2 regions of the Pseudarthrobacter sp. NPDC092202 genome follow, and region 1 is predicted to be linked to the other one. Evidence: predicted binding sites of a transcription regulator. Region 1 holds the regulator's gene; the other holds the start of a gene.
The links. The regulator HspR, encoded in region 1, represses chaperone genes until heat shock. The targets are predictions, from matches to a motif close to AAGTTGAGTCNNNNNGACTCAACTT.

Region 1 (7,055 bases):
TGCCGGCACTTGTTGCACTTGTATACGCCGCACTGTGGGCGCGAAAGCGCTTCTTCAGCTCCGCCACCGCTTCACTCTGACCACCGCCATACCCCTGGAGAACACCATGACCACCGAATCTGCCAAGAAGCCCTCCGTCCTGTTCGTCTGCGTCCACAACGCTGGCCGCTCCCAGATGGCTGCCGCCTTCCTCACCAGCCTCTCCAAGGGTGCGATCGAGGTACGCTCCGCAGGCTCCCAGCCCGCGGACAAGATCAACCCCTCCGCCGTGGAGGCAATGGCCGAGGTAGGCATTGACATGTCCGCGGAGGTCCCCAAGGTCCTGACCACAGAGGCCGTGAAGGAATCCGACGTCGTCATCACCATGGGCTGCGGCGACGAATGCCCCTACTTCCCGGGCAAGCGCTACGAGGACTGGGTCCTGGAGGACCCGGCCGGCAAGGGCGTGGAGTCCGTCCGCCCCATTCGTGACGAGATCAGGGGCCGGATCGAGGACCTGATCGCTTCCCTTACCCCCGCCGCCAAGTAACTTCCCAAGAGCATCAGGAGACTCCCGTGACTGAAACCGCGACCGCAGAGAGCGTCAACAAAGAACAGCTGATCATCATCGGTTCCGGCCCTGCCGGCTACACCGCCGCCATCTACGCCGCCCGGGCAGGGCTGCAGCCCCTGGTCCTGGCCGGTTCGGTCACGGCCGGCGGCGCCCTGATGAACACCACGGAAGTGGAAAATTTCCCCGGCTTCCCGGGTGGCATCCAGGGCCCCGAACTGATGGACGGGCTGCAGCAGCAGGCGGAAAAGTTCGGCGCCAAGGTAGTGTTCGACGACGTCACGGAGGTGGCGCTGGCGGGCCACCTCAAGCGCGTGGTCACGGGCGGCGGCGACGTGCACGAGGCCCCCGCCGTCATTCTCGCAACGGGTTCCGCCTACAAGGAACTCGGGCTGCCCGAGGAGAAGAAGCTCAGCGGCCACGGCGTGTCCTGGTGCGCCACCTGCGACGGCTTCTTCTTCCGCGAGCAGGACATCATCGTGGTCGGCGGCGGTGATTCGGCCATGGAGGAAGCGATGTTCCTGACCCGCTTCGGCAAGTCGGTGACCGTCGTCGTCCGCCGCGAGGAGCTGCGCGCCTCCCGCATCATGGCGCAGCGTGCCAAGGACAATCCCAAGATCAGCTTCGCATGGAACTCTGCCATCACCGCCATCCACGGCGACAGCAAAGTCACCGGCGTCACGCTCACCGACACCCGCACCGGGGAGACCCGGGAACAGTCGGCCACCGGTATTTTCGTAGCGATCGGCCACGTCCCGCGCACCGAACTGGTTGCCGGGCAGGTGGACCTGGACGACGAGGGCTACATCAAGGTGGACGCCCCCACCACCGTCACTAACCTCTCGGGCGTCTTTGCCTGCGGGGACGCCGTGGACCACCGCTACCGGCAGGCCATCACCGCTGCCGGCACCGGCTGTGCCGCAGCACTCGACGCCGAACGCTACCTCGCAGCCCTCGAGGACGCGGACAGCATCGCCACCGCCCTGGTGGAGGAACCAACCCACGCCTAGAAATCCTGCCAGGGGAGGGGGTGAGCTGAATGGATACAGGATGCTGCGGCGATTCCGGTTGCTGCGACGACGGTTCCTGCACTGACGAGGACTGCTGCTAACCCCAGCACGCCCCCTCCCCCAACCAGGTAGCAGCAAGTGTCGTTATGAGCCCCCAAACGACATCTACTGCTACCTGGTTGGGCCGCCCACCGCGCACACCTACGGATGAAACAGAGGACACCATGGATGCAGCACAGAACCTTGCAGCACAAGCTCTTCCAGTTGCCGTGATCGGCGCCGGTCCCGTGGGGCTGGCCGCGGCGGCCCACCTGCTGGAGCGCGGCCTCGAGCCGCTCATCTTCGAGGCAGGCACGACGGCGGGGGCGGCCATTGAGCAATGGCGGCACATCCGGCTGTTCTCCCCTTGGCGGTTCAACCTTGACGCCGCCGCGGTGCGCCTCCTGGAGTCCGCCGGGTGGGAAGCCCCCCGGCCCACCGCGCTGCCATACGGCGGGGAACTCGTGGACAATTACCTTGCGCCGCTGGCTGCGCTGCCCGCCATAGCCTCCCGGCTGCGGACCGGCGCCCGGGTCACCGCCGTGACCCGGGCGGGGCTGGATAAGACCCACACCCGCAACCGGGACACCACACCCTTTACTGTCCGGGCAGAGCACGCGGACGGGGAAACCCGGGACCACACCGTTGCCGCCGTCATCGACGCATCCGGCACCTGGTCCCGCCGCAACCCCTTGGGCACCTCAGGCCTACCCGCCATCGGCGAGGACACCGCAGCGGACCGGATCTCCGCACCGCTGCCGGACGTTACGGGCCGTGACCGGGCAGCCTTCGCAGGACGCCGGGTCCTGGTGGTGGGTGCCGGCCACTCCGCTGCCAACACGCTGACCGGCCTCGCAGACCTCGCCAAGGACGAGCCCGACACCCGGATCCTTTGGGCCGTCCGCGGCGCCTCGGCCGCCAAAGTCTACGGCGGCGGCGACGCCGACGGGCTTCCTGCCCGGGGACAGCTCGGCGGCCGTGTCCGCCGCCTGGTGGAGGCGGGAAAAATCGAACTCCACACCGGCTTTGGCATCAGCTCACTGAAGGCCCTCGACTCCCATGTCACAGTCGAAGCCGCCGATGGCCGCACCCTTGATGCCGACGTTGTGGTCCCCTGCACCGGGTTCCGCCCCGACCTGGACATCCTGCGCGAGCTCCGGCTGGAGCTCGATCCCGCCGTCGAAGCTCCCCGCGAGCTCGGCCCGCTGATCGACCCGGAATTCCACTCCTGCGGCACCGTCCCCCCTCACGGCGCCAAGCTCCTTGCCCACCCGGACAAGGACTTCTATATCGTGGGCATGAAGTCCTACGGCCGGGCACCCACGTTCCTCCTGGCCACAGGCTATGAGCAGGTCCGCTCGGTGGTGGCCGCCCTGGCCGGGGACCGCGAGGCGGCTGACACCGTCCAGCTGGAACTGCCCGAGACCGGCGTCTGCTCCACGGACGCCGGCACCAGCTGCGACGTCCCCGCCGCATCCGCCGCCCAGCCCGATGCCGGCTGCTGTGCATCCCCCGAGCCTGTCCTGGTGGGCTTTCCCACGGGGCTTTCCCACGGCCGCTCCGGCAGCAACTAGATCCAGACACTGAACACCGACCTCCGGAGCAGCACCATGTCCAACCCCAGCCACCAGCCACCCGCGTCCAAGAAACCGGCCGTCCTCTTTGTCTGCAGCAAGAACGGCGGAAAATCCCAGCTCGCCGCCGGCCTGATGAACCAGCTGGCCAACGGGAACGTCACCGTGTACTCGGCCGGCACCAAACCCGGGAAGTCCCTGAACCCCCAGGCCGTGGAGTCGCTCACCGAACTGGGCATCGACATCAGCAGCGAACACCCCAAGCCGGTCACGGTGGACGTCCTGGACGTTGTGGATGCGGTGATCGTGCTGGGAACGGAAGCGAAGCTCGAGCCCCGCGAGGGAACGCGCTTTGAGGTGTGGGAGACCGACGAGCCCTCCGAGCGCGGCATCGAGGGGATGGAGCGCATGCGCCTGGTGCGGGACGACATCAGGTCCCGTGTCCGGGACCTTTATGAGGATCTTTACCGCGCTTAGCCCCGATGCCGCCTACCCCATCGCAGGAGCGGCGGAGGTGCGGCCGGCAAACTGCCGGCGCGCCCAGCGGGCCAACTTCTTGCCCTTGCCCTTCCACCAGTTGTCCTCGTCCTTGTCGTGGTGGAGGCGGAAGATGATGGCCACCAGCACGAACATGCCCATGACCACATCGATCCAGGACCACAGCACCAGGGCGATGAGCACCGTCAGGCCATTCACCACGATGGACGGGATGGCCAGGGTACGGAACACCGTGCTGGCCAGGTAGCGACGGTGGGACCTCGGGACAGACAGCGCCCGCACCATGTCGAAGCAGACGCACACCACCACCACCGTTTGTCCGAGTGCCAGCAGCATCTGGCCGGGAAGCGAGCCGCTGAACGCTGCCACCGACTCCATCCCCGGGCTCATCGGTGAACCCCAGCGGCAGGGCGGCAAAAAGCGAAACCACACATGGAAAAACCCCCAGAAACCTTGGAACCACTGCTGCTGATCCAGCAATGGTTCCATTGAAGTTTCCAGGGGCTCCAGGGGTCACGAGTAGTGGGTACTCTATTTCCTGCCCGTACCCGTGGCGTTGTACTTACCTGCCGATGGCGCGAGGCCGCCACAGGACCACAGCCTGCGAGCGCGGGCGTGGCCGCTGGCCGCGTGCCAGGCTCACGACGTCGCCCGCAGCGCCCGCAGCGAAGATCCGGGCGTCCAGCGGCTGCCGGCGCCGGCCCAGTTCCTCGGTCAGTTCCGCAACCCTGCTCTGCAGGGCGGCCACCTGGTTCTCCAGTTCCAGGATCCGCTTGATCCCCTCCAGCGAGACGCCTTCCTGGGACAACCGCTGCACCTCACGGAGCATGTTGATGTCCCGCTGGGAGTAGCGGCGGGACTTGCCGGGGGCACGGCTGGGCGAGACGATGCCCAGGCGGTCGTACTGCCGGAGCGTCTGGGGGTGCATGTCCGCAAGTTCAGCCGCGACCGAAATCACGAAGATAGGTTGGTCAGCACTGACGTCCACAGCACACCTCCCCTGCTACAACCGGGCCTTGGCGGCCAGGCCCTCACGGACATCGGCTCCGGCCGTGGCCTCGGCAAATGCCTTGACCGCGGCTTCGGCTTCCTTGTTCAGGTTCTTGGGGACGGCGACGTCGATGGTCACCAGCAGGTCGCCGGTTCCCTTGGACGTCTTCACGCCTTTGCCCTTGACCCTCAGGGTGCGGCCCGACGGCGTACCGGCCGGAACACGGACCCGCACCTTTTCGCCGTCGATGGTGGGCACCTCGATGTCTGCTCCCAAAGCAGCTTCGGGGAAGGTGACGGGGACGTGGATCCGGAGGTTGTCGCCGTCGCGCGTGTAGAACGCATGCGGCTGGACAGCGACCGACACCACCAGGTCACCGTAGCCGGCGGCGCCAGGCTGGCCCTTCCCCCGCACGCGGACCTTCTGGCCGTCCTTGATGCCGGCGGGCACCCGGACGTCGATCACTTCGCCGCTGGGCTCCCGAAGGCCGATGGTGGTGCCGCGGATGGCACCGGCGAAGGAAATACTCGTGGAAGCTGTGCGGTCCGCACCCTTCTGCGGGGTCCGCTGGAATCCGCTCTGGCCGAAGCCGCCGCCAAACAGATCGGCGAACTCCGGCGGGATGCCGCCGGCGGAGGGGTTGAACCCGCCCGCATGCCGCCCGGTGTTGCCCGTGAACAGGCCGCCGAACATGTCCTCGAAGCCGGCGCTGCCCGCCCCGGCTCCGCCAGGTGCGAACCGGGCACCGCCGCCCATGGCCCGGATGGCGTCATACTGCTGGCGCTCATCGGGGTCCGAGAGCACGGAGTAGGCCTCGGAGATGTCCTTGAACTTCTTCTCCGAGGCAGCATTGCCCGCATTGGTATCCGGGTGGTGCTGCCGCGCGAGCTTCCGGTACGCCTTCTTGATGTCGGCGTCGGAAGCGTCCTTGGCGATACCAAGGATCGCGTAAAAGTCCTTGTCCACCCAATCCTGGCTAGCCAATGGCGTTTCCTTTCAAGAATTTGTGCCGAGATGACAGTTCGCGCCAATGTTCTGTCGAATCACTGCCGCGAACTGTCATCTCGATGGGAGTAATGCTAAGCCGGAACGGCCACAATCACTTGGGCTGCGCGGAGGACCCGGTCGCCTGACTTGTAGCCGGAGCGGAGCACCTGGCTGACGGTGTCAACCTCGATGTCCTCGCCGGGCTGCTGGATCAGGGCCTCGTGGATCGTGGGATCGAACTCCACGCCGGTCTGGTCGATGCGGACCAAACCGTAGGTCTTCAGCGCGTTCTCCAGCTTGGTGGCGATCGCGGCGAACGGTCCGTCGGCCAGGTCGCCGTGCTGGCGGGCCGCGTCCACGTCGTCCAGGACCGGAAGCAGTGAGTTCAGGACGCCGATGACGGCCATCTCGCCTGCCACGGCGCGGTCCCGTTCAACGCGCTTGCGGTAGTTGACGTACTCGGCCTGCAGCCGGAGGAGGTCGTTCCGCAGCTCGGCTGCCTCTGCGTTGGCCGAGCCCGCTGCGGCAGCGCCCTGCGCCACGGATTCCTCCGCCGGCACCTCCACGCCGTTGAGGATTTCCTCGGCCTGGGCAAGGGCGTCGCCGTCGGAATCCTGCCCGGCGGAAGCCGAACCTGCGCCCTGGCCGCCTTCATGGTGGCCGCCCTCCGGGTGCCGGGCCTGCCCGGTCACCGGGTCAACCTTGCGGTTGTCCCGGATGACCGGCTCGCCGTCGTGCCTGTCCTGGCCGGTGGAAGTGTGCTCTTCCTCGTTACCGTGATGGGGCATGATTACTTCTTCGCTTCGTCTTCGTCGATGATCTCGGCGTCAACGATGTCCTCGTCGCCAGCCTTGTCACCGGCAGCGGAACCCGCAGCGCCTTCAGCACCTGCAGCGCCGGTGGCGCCGTCGGGTGAGCCGGCCTGGGAGTAGATGGCCTCGCCCAGCTTGCCCTGGGAAGCCTGCAGCTTCTCGAAGGCTGCCTTCACCGCGGCGTCATCGGTGCCTTCGAGTGCCTTCTTGAGGTCGTCGACGTCGGCCTGGACCTCGGTCTTGACCTCTTCAGGCAGCTTGTCGGCGTTGTCGGCGATCAGCTTGTCCACGGAGTAGGCGAGCTGCTCGGCGGTGTTGCGGGTGTCGGTTGCCTCGCGGCGGGCCTTGTCCTCGGCTGCGTGCTCCTCGGCATCCTTGACCATGCGGTCGATGTCTTCCTTGGAGAGGCTGGAGCCGCCCGTGATGGTCATGGACTGTTCCTTGCCGGTGCCCTTGTCCTTCGCGGAGACGTGGACAATACCGTTGGCGTCGATGTCGAAGGTGACCTCAACCTGCGGGACGCCGCGCGGAGCCGGAGCAATACCGGTCAGCTCGAACGTGCCCAGCGGCTTGTTGTCGCGGGTGAACTCGCGC
Region 2 (7,055 bases), 120 kb from region 1:
GCGACACCGGCCACTCGGCCCAACTCGTGGCGCTGTTCCGGTACCCGGAGGATGATTCGTATCCCGGCGCCGAGGCACTGAAGGCCAAGGCGCTCGAAGCGTGCCAGGCTGCCCGGCTGGGACCGGCCGCGAACGACTACGACCTCAACTACGAGCGCAGCTTCCCGAGCACCACCAGCTGGGAATCCGGGGACCGCAGGGTGGACTGCTACGTGACGGCGCCCGGCGGCAACGTGATCAACGCAAGCGTGCTGCCCTAGCGGCCACACCGCCAGGGCAGCACGCCTGCCTTCTTGTCCTTCCGGTCGGCCTAGTCCTTGCGGCGGACGGAGAGGCCGCTGCTGCGCCCTTCCGCGGCCGGGAGGTCGGTTCCGGCTGCGGTGAGTTCCCCGACGTCCGCTGCCGTGTCCACCAGCACCGTGTCGCCGTCGCTGATGTCGCCGGCCAGGATGGCCTTCGCCAGGCGGTCGCCGATCTCGCGCTGCACCAGGCGGCGCAGCGGGCGGGCACCGTAGGCGGGATCGAACCCGGAGAGGGCGAGCCAGGCCCGCGCGCCCTCCGTCACCTCGAGCGTAAGGCGTCGGTCGTGGAGGCGGCGGCCCAGTTCGTCCACGTGCAGCTCCACGATGTGCGCCAGCTCTTCGACGGTGAGGGCATCGAACAGCACCACCTCGTCCAGCCGGTTCAGGAACTCCGGCTTGAAGGATGCGTTGACGGTGGCCATGACGGCGTTGCGCTTGGCGTCCGCCTCCAGGGTCTGGTCAACGAGGAACTGGCTGCCCAGGTTGGAGGTCAGCACCAGGATCACGTTGCGGAAGTCCACGGTGCGGCCCTGCCCGTCGGTGAGCCGGCCGTCGTCGAGCACCTGCAGGAGGATGTCGAAGACTTCCGGATGGGCCTTCTCCACCTCGTCCAGCAGCACCACCGAGTAGGGTCGACGGCGGACGGCTTCGGTGAGCTGGCCGCCTTCCTCGTACCCTACGTACCCTGGAGGCGCACCCACCAGCCGGGCCACGGAGTGCTTCTCGCCGTACTCGGACATGTCGATGCGCACCATGGCGCGTTCGTCGTCGAACAGGAAGTCCGCCAGCGCCTTGGCCAGCTCGGTCTTACCGACGCCGGTGGGCCCCAGGAAGAGGAATGATCCGGTGGGGCGGTTGGGGTCGCTGATGCCGGCCCGTGCGCGCCGGACGGCGTCCGAGACTGCCGTGACGGCCTTTGCCTGGCCGATCAGCCGCCTGCCCAGTTCCTCCTCCATGTGGAGCAGCTTCTGGCTCTCGCCCTGCAGCATGCGCCCGGCCGGAATGCCGGTCCAGGCGGAGATGACCTCGGCGATGTCGTCAGCGGTCACCTGTTCGGCAACCATCTGCGTGGATTTGTCCACGACGGCGGCCTCGGCCTCCGCGGCAGCGCTCAGCTCGCGCTCCAGGGCAGGAATCTCGCCGTAGAGGATGCGGGAGGCCGTTTCCAGGTCGCCTTCGCGGGCGGCCTTGTCGTAGGCGCTGCGCAGTTCATCCAGCTTTGCCTTGAGGTCGCCCACGCGGTTCAGTCCCGCCTTTTCGGCTTCCCAGCGGGCCTTGAGGGCGTTCAGCTCCTCTTCCTTGTCCGCCTTGTCCGCCCGGAGCGCCGCCAGCCGTTCAACGGACGCGGCGTCCTTTTCGTCCTGGAGGGCCAGCTCCTCCATGGTGAGCCGGTCCACCAGCCGCTGCAGCTGGTCGATTTCCTCGGGCGCCGAGTCGATTTCCATGCGGAGCCGGGACGCTGCCTCATCCACCAGGTCGATGGCCTTGTCCGGCAGCTGGCGGCCGGAAATGTAGCGGTTGGAGAGCGTCGCGGCTGCCACCAGGGCGGCGTCCGCGATGGTCACCTTGTGGTGCGCCTCGTACCGCTCCTTCAGGCCGCGGAGGATGCCGATGGTGTCCTCCACGCTCGGCTCGCCCACGTACACCTGCTGGAACCTGCGCTCCAGGGCGGGGTCCTTTTCAATGTTTTCCCGGTACTCGTCCAGGGTGGTTGCACCGATCAGCCGCAGCTCGCCGCGGGCCAGCATGGGCTTGAGCATGTTGCCGGCGTCCATGGATGAGTCGCCGGTGGCGCCGGCGCCCACCACGGTGTGGATCTCGTCGATGAACGTCACGATCTGGCCCTCGGAGTTCTTGATCTCCTCCAGGACTGCCTTGAGCCGCTCCTCGAACTCGCCGCGGTACTTGGCGCCCGCCACCATGGATGCCAGGTCCAGGGCGATAAGGGTCTTGCCGCGCAGGCTCTCCGGCACGTCCCCGGCCACGATCCGCTGGGCCAGGCCCTCCACCACGGCGGTCTTGCCGACGCCGGGCTCGCCGATGATCACGGGGTTGTTCTTGGTGCGGCGGCTCAGGACCTGGACGATCCTTCGGATTTCCGCGTCCCGGCCGATCACGGGATCAAGCTTGCCGGAGCGGGCCATGGCGGTCAGGTCCGTGCCGAACTTTTCCAGCGACTGGAAGGTGTTTTCCGGATCCGGGCTGGTGACCTTGCCGTCGCCGCGGACACCCGGCAGGGCGGCGAGCAGCGCCTCGTGGGAGGCGCCGGCGTCGCGCAGCAGGCGGGCCGCGGCATCGTTGCCGGCCGAGATCCCCAGGAGGAGGACCTCGGTGGAGACGAAGGTATCGCCCAGCCGATCCGCTTCCTCCTTGGCATTCTGGATGGCCTGCAGTGCCGGGCGCGAGAGCTGCGCCTGCTGGCTGGATCCGCCTGAAGTGGCCGGAAGCGCCTTGATGGCGCTGCTCGCCTGCACGCTGACGGAGTCCGGGTCCGCGCCCGTGGCGCGGAGCAGCGCCACGGCGACGCCTTCACGCTGGTCCATCAGCGCCTTGAGCAGGTGGGCCGGCTCAACCTGCGGGTTTCCGGCCGTGGAGGCGTTCATGGCCGCAGCCGAGAGAGCCTCCTGGCTCTTGGTGGTGAATTTGACGTCCAAAGAGAGCTCCTTCCGGGGGCAGTTTTTATTAACTTGAGTCTACTACGCTCAACTTTGGTTTTGTGTCGTTCCTGACGACTGTTTGCCTACAGCGAAACAGCTCCACGCGGCGGCCGACAGAGGCGACAGACCCTAGTCCTGTATGGCGGCGGTTTGGCCCTAGGCTCGGCCCTTACAGCGGGTAGACGGACACTGCCGCGGCCTTGACCACCAGGTGCACCGTCATTCCCGGCAGCAGCCCCAGATCCGTCAAGGCGGCCGGCGTAATGTCAGCCGCCAGCCCGCCGCCCCGCACACGGACCTGGTCCCCATGCGGCTCCAGGTCCGTGATGCACACCGGGAAGGAGTTCCGGGGGCTGCCGTGGGCGGCGGTGAGGAACACCGAAACGGCCGACGGCGGGAACACGGCCACGGCGGGCCGGCCGGCGGGGACCGGGTCCTCGCTGTGCCCGGCAATGTGCAGGCCCTGGCCGGTCAGGATGCCGTCCCCTGCAGCCGTTCCGATGACGAAATTGAGGCCGGCCAGCCCGGCCGCGAACGCGCTGCGCGGCTTCTGCAGGACCTGCCGGGTGGGGCCTTCCTCTGCAATCCGGCCGTTTTCCAGGATGACCACCCGGTCGGCGAGCATCAGGGCGTCCAGGACATCGTGGGTGATGATGATGGCCTGCCGGTCCGCCAGGATGCGCTTGAGCAGGCGCCGGAGCAGCGGGGCCGAATGGATGTCCAGCGCGGCCATCGGTTCGTCCAGGAGGAGAAGCCCGGGATCCGCCGCGAGCGCACGGGCCACCGCCACGCGCTGCGCCTGTCCGCCGGAGAGTTCGGCGGGACGGCGGTCCGCAAGGTCCCCGGCTTCAACGTCGGCGAGCCACCGCACCGCCTGCTGCAGTGCCTGGCGTTTCGGCGTCCCCGCGCTCCGCGGGCCGAAGGCCACGTTCTCGGCGGCGGTAAGGTGCGGGAACAGCAGCGGCTCCTGGGCCAGCAGCGCCGTCCCGCGGCGATGGGGAGCGGTCCACCGCGGCTGCCCTTCGCCCAGGCGGAACAAGGTCCGGCCGTCCAGCTGGGCCTCACCCCTGTCCGGCCGCACCAGCCCGGCGATGACCGAGAGCAGGGTGGACTTGCCGGCGCCGTTGGGACCCATCACTGCCACCGTCTCCGCGGGGCCGAGCGAAAGGGCGGCGTCGAAACCGCGCCTTTCCACGGCTGCCTTGAACGAGAACGTCACTGGACGCCACCGCCTGCGCCGGCAGCCGTCGTCGGCCGCTCCCCCGAAGCCTGCTGGTTTCGCACCTTCCCGCCCGGGCGCCGGTAGGCCAGGGCCACCACCGCGATGGCTACGGCCACCAGCACCAGGGAAAGCGCGACGGCGGCGTCCGGGTCAGTCTCGCGCTGCAGGTAGATTTCGAGCGGCAGGGTCCGGGTCACCCCCTGCAGGCTGCCCGCGAACGTCAGCGTGGCACCGAACTCCCCGAGGCTCCGGGCGAAGGAGAGGACCGCCCCGGAGGCCAGCCCTGGCAGGACCAGCGGGAGCGTGACGCGCCGGAACACGGTCCCGGGCGATGCCCCGAGCGTCGCTGCCACCGCCTCATAGCGCTGGCCGCCGGTCCGGAGGGCGCCTTCGAGGCTGACCACCAGGAACGGCAGGGCCACGAACGTCTGGGCCAGCACCACGGCAGTGGTTGAAAACGCGATCTGCAGTCCCAGCACCTCGATCGTCCCGCCCAGGAGTCCCTGCCGGCCGAACGTGTACAGGAGCGCGATGCCGCCCACCACCGGCGGCAGGACCAAAGGGAGCAGCACCAGCGCGCGCAGGATCCCCAGCAGGGGAAACGTGCCGCGGGCCAGGACCACCGCAAGCGGGACCCCAAGCACGATGCAGAGGGCGGTACTGGCCGCGGCCGTGCGGAGGCTCAGGCCCAGCGCTGCCAGGGCTGGGCCGGAGGTGACCAAGGGGATGAAGTTGGCCCAGTCGACCCGCGCCACCATGGCCACGAGCGGGAGGACCACCACCAGTGCCGCCAGGACTGCAAGGGCATACAGCCAGCGGGGAACGCCGGTATACCCGTTGCGGGCCGGCTGCCAGCCATTCATCTGCCGCCCCTTGGTGCAGTACGCATTATGTGGTCCCCGGTCCGAAGCCGGCCGCCGCCAGGACCTCCTGGCCTTCGGGTCCGGCTACGAATTCCAGGAACTTAGTGGCCGCGGCTTTGTTGCCACTGCCGGCCAGCACGGCCGCCGGATAGGGGTTCACGGCAGCGGCAGCCTCGGGGAACGGGACGCTCTCCACTCTGCCGCCGGCTGACCGGACGTCCGTGACGTAAACCAGCCCTGCATCCGCTTCCCCGGAGATGACCTTGCCCAGGACGTCCGTCACCGAATTTTCCTCGCTGACCGGGCTGAGCGCAGTCCCGGTGCTGGCTGCCACCCGGGCCGCAGCTGCCCCGCACGGCACCTGCCTGGCGCAGGCCACAAGCTTGGTTCCGGTCCTGGCCAGGTCCGCGAAGGAGCTGATGCCGGCCGGGTTTCCTGCCGGGACGGCGATGGCCAGGGTGTTGGTGGCCAAAACGCGGGGTTCGCCGTGCACCAGGCCAGCGTCCTGCACCATTTCCATGGTGCCGGCATCCGCCGCTGCGAAAACATCCGCGGGCGCCCCCTGGCTGACCTGGGCGGCCAGGTCCGCTGACCCCGCGAAGCTGAGGGCGACGGTGGTGCCCGGATTCTCCCCTTCGAAGCGTTCGGCGATCTCGGTGAAGCTGCCCTTGAGCGAGGCCGCCGCAAACACAGTGAGCGTACTGCCGCCACCTCCGGCGCACGCGGCCAGCATGCAGGTCATCAGTACCGCCGTCAGCAGCGCCGTCAGTTTTCGTGTCTGCGTCACGGCGCCTTGCCCCGCGGCGTTTCGATGATGACCGTGGTGGCCTTGACCACCGCGGTGGCCACTGAGCCGGGCTCCAGCCCCATCTCCCGCACGGCCTCGGTGCTCATCAGCGACACCACCCGGAAAGGCCCGCACTGCAGTTCCACCTGGGCCATGACCTTGTCTGCGGTGATGCTGGTGACCAAGCCAACGAACCGGTTGCGGGCCGAGCTGCCGGTGCGGTGCGGATCGTCCGGCAGCTGCGCCAGCTTCTGTGCATGCCGGGCCAGCTCCAGGCCGTCCACCGCCAACCGGCCGGCCTCGTCCCTGCGTGGCGTCAGGCTCCCGTTTTCCGTCCAGCGGCGGACGGTATCGTCACTGACGCCCAGGAACCGGGCGGCCTCCGCCACGCGAATAATCGTCATGGGGCAACTCTAGTCCGCAGTTGCGGAAGATGCAGGAGTTTATTGCCGCAGCTCCGGATGCACGTTCTTCGTACTGGTGACCTCCACGGACTGTTGGGCCGCTGCCCTTCCTCGGCCGGTGCGCTTCCTGACCCGGCGTGCGTTCCCGCCCAATTGCCTGCCCCGACACGCCGGATCAGACGGCGGGCCGGTGCGTAAACCGGCTGTCGCCAACACGTAACCGGGCAGGAGCGCACCGCCGCCGCACGGCATAGCCCCACTAGACTTCCCCCATGGCCATCTTCATCGACCCGCCGTTGTGGCCTGCGCACGGAACCCACTTCTCCCACCTCGTTTCGGATGAGTCGCTGGAGGAGCTGCACGTGTTTGCAGCTGCGGCCGGCATTCCGGAGCGGGCGTTCGACGGCGACCACTACGACGTCCCGGAGCGCCGCTTCGAGGACCTGGTGGCGGCCGGTGCTGTTCCCGTCGAAGCCCGGATCCTGGTCCGCAAGCTGATCGCCAGCGGCCTCCGCATCCCCGCCCGCCAGCGCAACAAATCGTTGAAGGTTCCGCTGCTGAACCGCTGGAATACGGTCATGCCCGGCCACGACGCCCTCTTCCTGGACCTCCTGGACCGCTGGAGCGAACCGCACCGCCACTATCATGGCTGCACCCACCTGCTGCAGGTCCTCGAATCCCTCGACCTGCTCACCGATCCCGCCGACCCGCCGCGCATGGTCCTGCTGGCGGCCTGGTTCCACGACGCCGTCTACCGCGGGGTGGCCGGCCAGGACGAGGAGGAGTCCGCCCGCCTTGCCGAAGAGCGCCTGCTGGCGGC

Region 2: a site for HspR is predicted at 2,987-3,011, ahead of clpB (ATP-dependent chaperone ClpB). Genes of this name have one in related genera too.

What each region holds. Positions count from the first base shown of each region.
Region 1 covers NZ_JBIVRG010000005.1:58,388-65,442, reverse strand. The annotation lists gene arsB (ACR3 family arsenite efflux transporter) at 1-80, shown strand, start outside; gene ACIQF4_RS10195 (arsenate reductase ArsC) at 107-529, shown strand; gene trxB (thioredoxin-disulfide reductase) at 556-1,560, shown strand; gene ACIQF4_RS10185 (FAD-dependent oxidoreductase) at 1,785-3,173, shown strand; gene ACIQF4_RS10180 (low molecular weight phosphatase family protein) at 3,210-3,650, shown strand; gene ACIQF4_RS10175 (hypothetical protein) at 3,663-4,049, opposite strand; gene ACIQF4_RS10170 (heat shock protein transcriptional repressor HspR) at 4,234-4,659, opposite strand; gene ACIQF4_RS10165 (DnaJ C-terminal domain-containing protein) at 4,675-5,646, opposite strand; gene ACIQF4_RS10160 (nucleotide exchange factor GrpE) at 5,742-6,437, opposite strand; gene dnaK (molecular chaperone DnaK) at 6,440-7,055, opposite strand, start outside.
Region 2 covers NZ_JBIVRG010000005.1:176,162-183,216, reverse strand. The annotation lists gene ACIQF4_RS10735 (septum formation family protein) at 1-260, shown strand, start outside; gene clpB (ATP-dependent chaperone ClpB) at 311-2,956, opposite strand; gene ACIQF4_RS10725 (sulfate/molybdate ABC transporter ATP-binding protein) at 3,129-4,178, opposite strand; gene ACIQF4_RS10720 (ABC transporter permease) at 4,175-5,044, opposite strand; gene modA (molybdate ABC transporter substrate-binding protein) at 5,070-5,786, opposite strand; gene ACIQF4_RS10710 (molybdopterin-binding protein) at 5,828-6,235, opposite strand; gene ACIQF4_RS10705 (DUF4031 domain-containing protein) at 6,508-7,055, shown strand, end outside.